2 regions of the Pseudoduganella sp. LjRoot289 genome follow, and region 1 is predicted to be linked to the other one. Evidence: predicted binding sites of a transcription regulator. Region 1 holds the regulator's gene; the other holds the start of a gene.
The links. Region 1 encodes NrdR, which represses ribonucleotide reductase genes. Its sites were predicted from a motif close to CACNANATNTNGTG; they were not measured.
Positions count from the first base shown of each region.

Region 2: ACSQ8Y_RS20175 (ribonucleoside-diphosphate reductase subunit alpha) is a predicted target of NrdR. The motif match lies at 2,001-2,014, and genes of this name have one in related genera.

Region 1 is NZ_CAXUPN020000001.1:3,664,969-3,668,577, forward strand. It holds gene pilV (type IV pilus modification protein PilV) at 1-347, opposite strand, end outside; gene ACSQ8Y_RS15670 (DUF4351 domain-containing protein) at 596-1,678, shown strand; gene nrdR (transcriptional regulator NrdR) at 1,684-2,145, opposite strand; gene glyA (serine hydroxymethyltransferase) at 2,224-3,468, opposite strand; ZMP/ZTP riboswitch at 3,559-3,609, opposite strand, start outside.
Region 2 is NZ_CAXUPN020000001.1:4,717,065-4,720,673, forward strand. It holds gene ACSQ8Y_RS20175 (ribonucleoside-diphosphate reductase subunit alpha) at 1-1,819, opposite strand, end outside; gene ampD (1,6-anhydro-N-acetylmuramyl-L-alanine amidase AmpD) at 2,096-2,710, opposite strand; gene ACSQ8Y_RS20185 (sigma-54-dependent transcriptional regulator) at 2,707-3,609, opposite strand, start outside.

The DNA of each region.
Region 1 (3,609 bases):
TGCGTGGCCACCTGCCGCTTCAGGTCGTACATATCCGCCGCCGCAATGGCCGCGCTGTCGCAGGCAGCCGACCAGCAATGACTGTCAGGCATCGCGGGCGCAGGTTCGGCGTGGGCGTCGTAATCGAGTGTGAGGTAGACCGGAGCGATCTGGCCGGGATTGGCGCGCATGCGCTCTGCCATGCCGGAAGCCATCTGCGCGGCGCTGGTGAGCATCAGCGACTCGTGGCGCACGCGCAGCGCTACCAGTTGCATGGCGCTCGCGCCCAATACGCCGATGGCCAGCACCACCACCGACACCAGCACCTCGATCAGCGCAAAACCCTGCACCTGCCCATGCGACGACATGCGGCACCTCCGCACAACGTGTAGCGGTTTGAGGGAAAACCTGACTACAAGTTAGCAACTCACGCGGGGGCCGGTTTGATGCAAATCAAAGCCGAGCTAACTCAGCTTCAAATTAGTAAGAATAATTGCCCAGTGTCATTGCGACCTGGAATGATATGTGTACCGGGAACCTTTTTCCTTGCCCGCCGGCCCGCCTGGGCTTGCGCCATGTCGAAACATGCCCTGCGGCATCGCGCTAGACTTGGGCCATGCCCATCGCCTCTCTATCCCTGCCGAACGACGCTTACGACGCACCTTGGAAGGGCGCTCTGGTTCAATTTTTCCCTGAGTTCCTGGCCTTTTATTTCCCGGATGTGCACGCCACAGTAGACTGGACCCAGTTACCTGAGTTCCTGGACAAGGAGTTGCAACAAGTGGCGCAAGATAGCGCGCTCGGCAAACGGCTTGCCGATCATCTGGTGCGCATCCACATGCTCGGTGGCGGCGAGCGATGGGTGCTGGTGCATATCGAAGTCCAAGCCCGGCGCGACAGCCAATTGCCGGAACGGATATTCGTCTACCAGTACCGCATATACGATCGTTACCGGCGTCCGGTCGCCAGTCTGGCTGTCCTGGCCGACAGCAGCAAGCACTGGCGGCCCCGCATGTTCAGCTACCAGTCATTCCGAGGCTGCGACTTCCGTCTGCGCTTCCGAATCGCCAAGCTTCAGGATTATGCTGATCGGGTGGAGCAATTGCTGGCGCACGAAAATCCCTTCGCGCTGCTGACCGCCGCGCACTTGCTGACCCAGCAAACCAAACACCAGCCCCGACAGCGGCACTCGGCAAAATGGAAGCTCACACGCATGCTCATTGCGCGTGACTGGGACCGGCAACGTGTCATAAACTTATTCCATATCATAGACTGGATCATGTGGCTGCCGAAAGAACTGGAAGACCAGCTTTGGCAGGACATCATCGTCTTTCAAGGGAGGCAGAACATGGAAAACTACATTCCGCGTGGCGCCAGAATTCAGTTGCAGCGCGAATTTATCCAGGCGCAAGAAAAAGGGCTGGCAGAAGGACGGCAATTGGGACTGGAGCAAGGGCTGGAGCAAGGGCTGGAGCAAGGACTGGAGCAAGGACTGGAGCAAGGGCTGGAGCAAGGGCTGCAGGAAGGCCTGCGGCAAGGCCAAGCGGCCCTGCTCACCCTGCAGCTGACTCAACGATTCGGCGCACTGCCTTCCGAGGTCGCCGCACGCGTCGCCACAGCCAGCCCGGACCAGTTGCAGAGCTGGGCTGCAGCCATCCTGGATGCACGCACGCTGGACGAGGCCGTCCCTCGTCATTGAGCAAGTCAGGACTTGGGCGACTGGCCCACTTCTTCGATGGCGTCCTGGAACTCGGCCAAGTCTTCGAAGTTCTTGTAGACCGAGGCGAAGCGGATGTAGGCCACCTTGTCCAGGCGCTTGAGTTCCTGCATCACCAGTTCGCCGAGATAGTGCGAATCGACTTCGCGCTTGCCGCTGGTGAGCAGCTTTTCCTCGATCGCCTGCACCGCCACATCCACAGAGGCAGCCGCAACGGGGCGCTTGCGCAAGGCCAGCATCAGTGAGCCGCGCAACTTGGCCGCAGCGTACTCCGTGCGGCTGCCGTTCTTTTTGACCACGAAGGGCATCACAAGTTCGATCCGCTCATACGTGGTAAAGCGTTTGTCGCACTTGCCGCAGCGGCGGCGCCGGCGGATCGCGTCCCCCTCCTCCGACACGCGGGTGTCGAGGACGTGGATTTCTTCATGCTGACAGAACGGACATTTCATCTGGCGATGCGCTTTCGAATGTTAAAAGAGCGCCGGACCAACACGGCCGCGGCGCCCTTGATGTTACCAAGCCAGGTATCAGGCGTAAACCGGATGCGCGTCGGCCAGCACTTTGACAGCCGCTTTCACGCGCTCGATGGTGGCAGCGTCATGCGGGTTGTCCAGCACGTCGGCGATCAGGTTGCCCACTTGCTCAGCCTCGGCTTCCTTGAAGCCGCGCGTCGTCATCGCTGGCGAACCCAGGCGGATGCCCGAGGTCACGAACGGTTTTTGCGGGTCGTTCGGGATGCCGTTCTTGTTGCAGGTGATGTGCGCCTGGCCCAGGATCGCTTCGGCTTCCTTGCCGGTCAGGTTCTTGGCGCGCAGGTCGACCAGGAACACGTGCGACTCGGTGCCGCCCGACACGATGCGCAGGCCGCGCTTGATCAGCGTCTTGGCCAGCACGTCGGCGTTCTTCACCACTTGCTGCTGGTATTCCTTGAACGCCGGCTGCAGCGCTTCCTGGAAGGCCACGGCCTTGCCTGCGATGACGTGCATCAGCGGGCCGCCCTGGATGCCTGGGAAAATGGCCGAGTTGATGATCTTCTCGTGCTCGGCCTTCATCAGGATGATGCCGCCGCGCGGGCCGCGCAGCGATTTGTGCGTGGTCGAGGTGACGAAGTCGGCGTGCGGCACCGGGTTAGGGTACAGGCCGGCGGCGATCAGGCCGGCGTAGTGGGCCATGTCGACCATGAAGTAAGCACCCACGGCCTTGGCCACGGCGGCGAAACGCTCGAAGTCGATCTTCTTGGAGAAGGCCGACGCGCCTGCGATGATCAGCTTGGGCTTGTGTTCCTTGGCCAGCGCTTCCATCGCGTCGTAGTCGATGTCCTCTTCCGGGGTCAGGCCGTAGGACACGACATTGAACCATTTGCCCGACATGTTCAGCGCCATGCCGTGGGTCAGGTGGCCGCCTTCGGCCAGCGACATGCCCATGATGGTGTCGCCCGGCTTGAGCACGGCGAAGAACACGCCCTGGTTGGCTTGCGAGCCCGAGTTCGGCTGCACGTTGGCCGCTTCGGCGCCGAACAGTTTTTTCACGCGGTCGATCGCCAGTTGCTCGACGACGTCGACGTATTCGCAGCCGCCGTAGTAGCGCTTGCCCGGATAGCCTTCGGCGTACTTGTTGGTCAGCTGGGAGCCCTGGGCTTCCATCACGGCCGGCGAAGTGTAGTTCTCGGACGCGATCAGTTCGATATGGTCGTGCTGGCGGGTGTTTTCCTTCTGGATCGCGGCTAACAGTTCAGGATCGACGGAGGACAGGGTGTGATCTTTTGCAAACATGAAAAAACTCCAAGTGAGAGAGTAAATCTGGCAGGTGGATCGAATGAGGAACGCCAATAAGCGAGGAGCAGCCTCTTCGTGCTTTCCATCGGTGGCTGCCCAGGCGAACGGCTGTAAAAATTGAAATCTCACGTTCCCCGG
Region 2 (3,609 bases), 1.1 Mb from region 1:
GGTCCAGCTTGCCCTCTTTCATGTGGGCCGGCAGGTTGACCGAGCCGAGGTTGCACACGGCGATCTCGTCCGGGCCGGTGTTCAGCGTGATCTCGGTGCACAGGTTGGACGAGTGCACCACGCCCACGTGCGACTGCGGCGAGCGGATGTTGCACGGGTCCTTGAAGGTGATCCATGGATGGCCGGTTTCGAACAGCATCGACAGCATCTTGCGCCACAGGTCGAGCGCGGCGATCTTCTTGAACACGCGGATTTCGCCGGCGGCGGCCTTGGCTTCGTAGCCCAGGTAAGCTTGTTCGAAGGCCTTGCCGACCTTGTCGTGCAGGTCCGGCGTCTCGGACGGCGAGAACAGGGTCCAGTCGCCCTTTTCCATCACGCGCTTCATGAACATGTCCGGGATCCAGTTGGCGGTGTTCATGTCGTGGGTGCGGCGGCGGTCGTCGCCGGTGTTCTTGCGCAGGTCGAGGAATTCCTCGATGTCCATGTGCCAGGTTTCCAGGTAGGCGCACACCGCGCCCTTGCGCTTGCCGCCCTGGTTGACCGCGACGGCGGTGTCGTTGACCACTTTCAGGAACGGCACCACGCCTTGCGATTTGCCGTTGGTGCCCTTGATGTGGGCGCCCAGCGCGCGCACCGGGGTCCAGTCGTTGCCCAGGCCGCCGGCGAACTTGGCCAGCAGCGCGTTTTCCTTGATGGCGTCGTAGATGCCTTCCAGGTCGTCCGACACGGTGGTCAGGTAGCACGAGGACAGCTGCGAGCGCAGGGTGCCCGAGTTGAACAGGGTCGGCGTGGACGACATGAAGTCGAAGGTCGACAGCAGGTTGTAGAACTCGATGGCGCGCGCTTCGCGGTTCTCTTCGCGCAGCGACAGGCCCATGGCCACGCGCATGTAGAAGGCCTGCGGCATTTCGATGCGCACTTCGCGCACGTGCAGGAAGTAGCGGTCGTACAAGGTCTGCAGGCCGATGTAGCCGAACTGCAGGTCGCGGTCGGCGACCAGGGCCTTGGCCAGCTTGGCCAGGTCGTAATTGGCCAGCTCGGCGTCGAGCAGCTCGTTCGCTATGCCCTTGGCGATGTATTGCGGGAAATAGGTCAGGTATTCGGCGGCGGCCTTGGCCTGCGGCACCTCGTGGCCGAACACTTCCTTGCGGATGGTGTGCAGCAGGATGCGGGCCGTCACTTGCGAGTAGGCCGGGTCTTTTTCCATCAGCGCGCGGGCGGCCAGGATGGCGGACTTGTGCAATTCCTCGACCGGCACGCCGTCGTACAGGTTCTTGACGGTCTCGGCCAGGATGGCGTCGGCGTCGACGTGCTTTTCCAGGCCGGAGCAGGCCGCGTTGATCAGGTCGCGCACTTCCTGCATCACCAGCGGACGGCGCACGCCGTTTTCGGTCACGCTCAGCTCGGGTTCGGCGGCGAGGCCCTGGGTGTCCTTCTTGGCGCGGCGCTCTTCCATGTGCTTGGCGCGGTACAGCACGTAGGCGCGCGCGACGTCGTGCTGGCCGGAGCGCATCAGCGCCAGTTCGACCTGGTCCTGCACGTCCTCGATATGGAAGGTGCCGCCCGATGGCTGGCGGCGCACCAGCGCCGACACCACGCCGTTGGTCAACTCTTCGACGATCTCACGCACGCTGGCGGAAGCAGCGCTCTGGCCGCCGTGCACGGCCAAAAAGGCCTTGGTCATCGCGACTTGGATCTTGGAAGGTTCAAACGCCACGACCGCGCCGTTGCGGCGGATGATGCGGTAATCGCCCAGTGCACTTGCAGCTGCGGTCGAGGTGGTTGGGGCACCCGAAGTAGGCGCTGGTGGCACAGGCATAACGCCAGAGTCATGTGTAGATTGCATTTAACCTCCAAATCTAGCAGCGTGCACCGCTGTGATTAGTTGTATTTTAAGAAAGACAAATAAATACAGCCAACTAGTTGCGTAATTGGCTGTGTTGATAGTGAATATGGTACGTCTGCTCTCAAGAAAATTAGTGTGGGAAACAATTCTATTTCACTACATTTAGTTGGCCCAGCGGGGCTCTATACTAATTCTAGTTGCCAAGCATGGCAAGACCATATATTTTTTTCTCTTTCTGGCTTGACATTTCTAGAGGTCAAATGGGAAGCGCGCTTGCCGGTTAGCGGCTACTAACGGACCGATCTTTTTCAAAAAATCAGCATGCAAATTAGCCAATTTTTCCCAGTCAAAACTAGGGCCCGGATCGGTTTTGCGGCCGGGCGCGATATGCTCGTGGCCTACAATATCCCGCAAGGGATAGCGTTTTTGCAATGCCGCCGCCAAGTCCGCCAGCACGGTGTACTGCACTGGCGTAAACGCAACATTGTCGGAACCTTCAAGCTCGACGCCGACCGAAAAATCGTTGCAGTTGTCGCGTCCCCGGAACGACGAGGTGCCGGCGTGCCAGGCCCTGTCGTTGCAAGAAACATATTGCAGCAGGCGGCCGTCGCGCCGCACAAAAAAGTGCGCCGACACTTCCAGCCCGCGCAGGTCGGCGAACGACGGGTCAGCATTATAGTCTACCCGGGCCGTGAACAGGTCCGACACGTGCGGCCCGCCGAAGCGCCCGGCAGGCAGGCTGATATTGTGCACCACCAGCAGCTCGACCTCGGCGCCGGGCGGGCGCGAGTTGTAGTTGGGCGAGTCGTAGCGGGCGGCGCCGGCGCACCAGCCGTCCTCCCCTACTATATAGAGCGCGCTCACGCCTCCGGCTCCTGGATGTTCAGCTTTTGCATCTGGTAGCGCAACTGGCGGAAGCTGATGCCCAGCAGGCTGGCGGCCTGGGTGCGGTTGAACTGGGTCTGCGCCAGCGCGCGCAGGATGATGTCGCGCTCGACCTGGGCCAGGTAGCCCGGCAGGTCGCTGGGCAGGGTGTCGGGCGCCGGCGGCTGTGGCGCTGGCTGTGACGTTGGCTGTGACGTTGGCTGTGATGCTGGCGGTGTATGGACCGCAGCGGCGGACCGTCCCGCCTCCGCGGCGGTCCGGCGATCCGGAATGACAGGCGCCGGCGGCACGACCGGGAGCGGTGTCTGGCTCGGCACGGCGGCATCAGCGTCGCCCTGCCGCTCCCGCGCAAGCGGGACTGCCCGGCGGTCCGGGCCATGCTGAGCCGGCTCCGTCTCGCCCCGCAAGTCCGCCGGCGGCGGCACATAGCCCGGCGGCATCTCGGCGCTGCGCGCGCCCTTCAGCGCCAGGTCGCGCACCTCGATCACGCCGTCGTTGGCGAAGGCCAGCGCGCGTTCCAGGATATTCTCCAGCTCGCGCACATTGCCCGGGAAGGCGTAGCCGCGCAGCGCCTCCAGCACACCCGGCCCGAGCGCGATCTTCTGCTCGAAGGTGCCCAGCCGGGCCAGGATGGCGTCGGTCAGCACGCCCAGGTCGTCGAGCCGCTCGCGCAGCGGCGGCAGGCTCAGCTCGATCACGTTGAGGCGGTAGAACAAGTCCTGCCGGAACTGGCCCAGCTCGACCAGCCGCTCGAGGTTCTTGTGGGTGGCGCTGACGATGCGCACGTCGACCGGCTCCTCGGCGGTGGCGCCGATCTTGCGCACGCGCCGCTCCTGGATCGCGCGCAGCAGCTTGACCTGCATCGCCAGCGGCAGGTC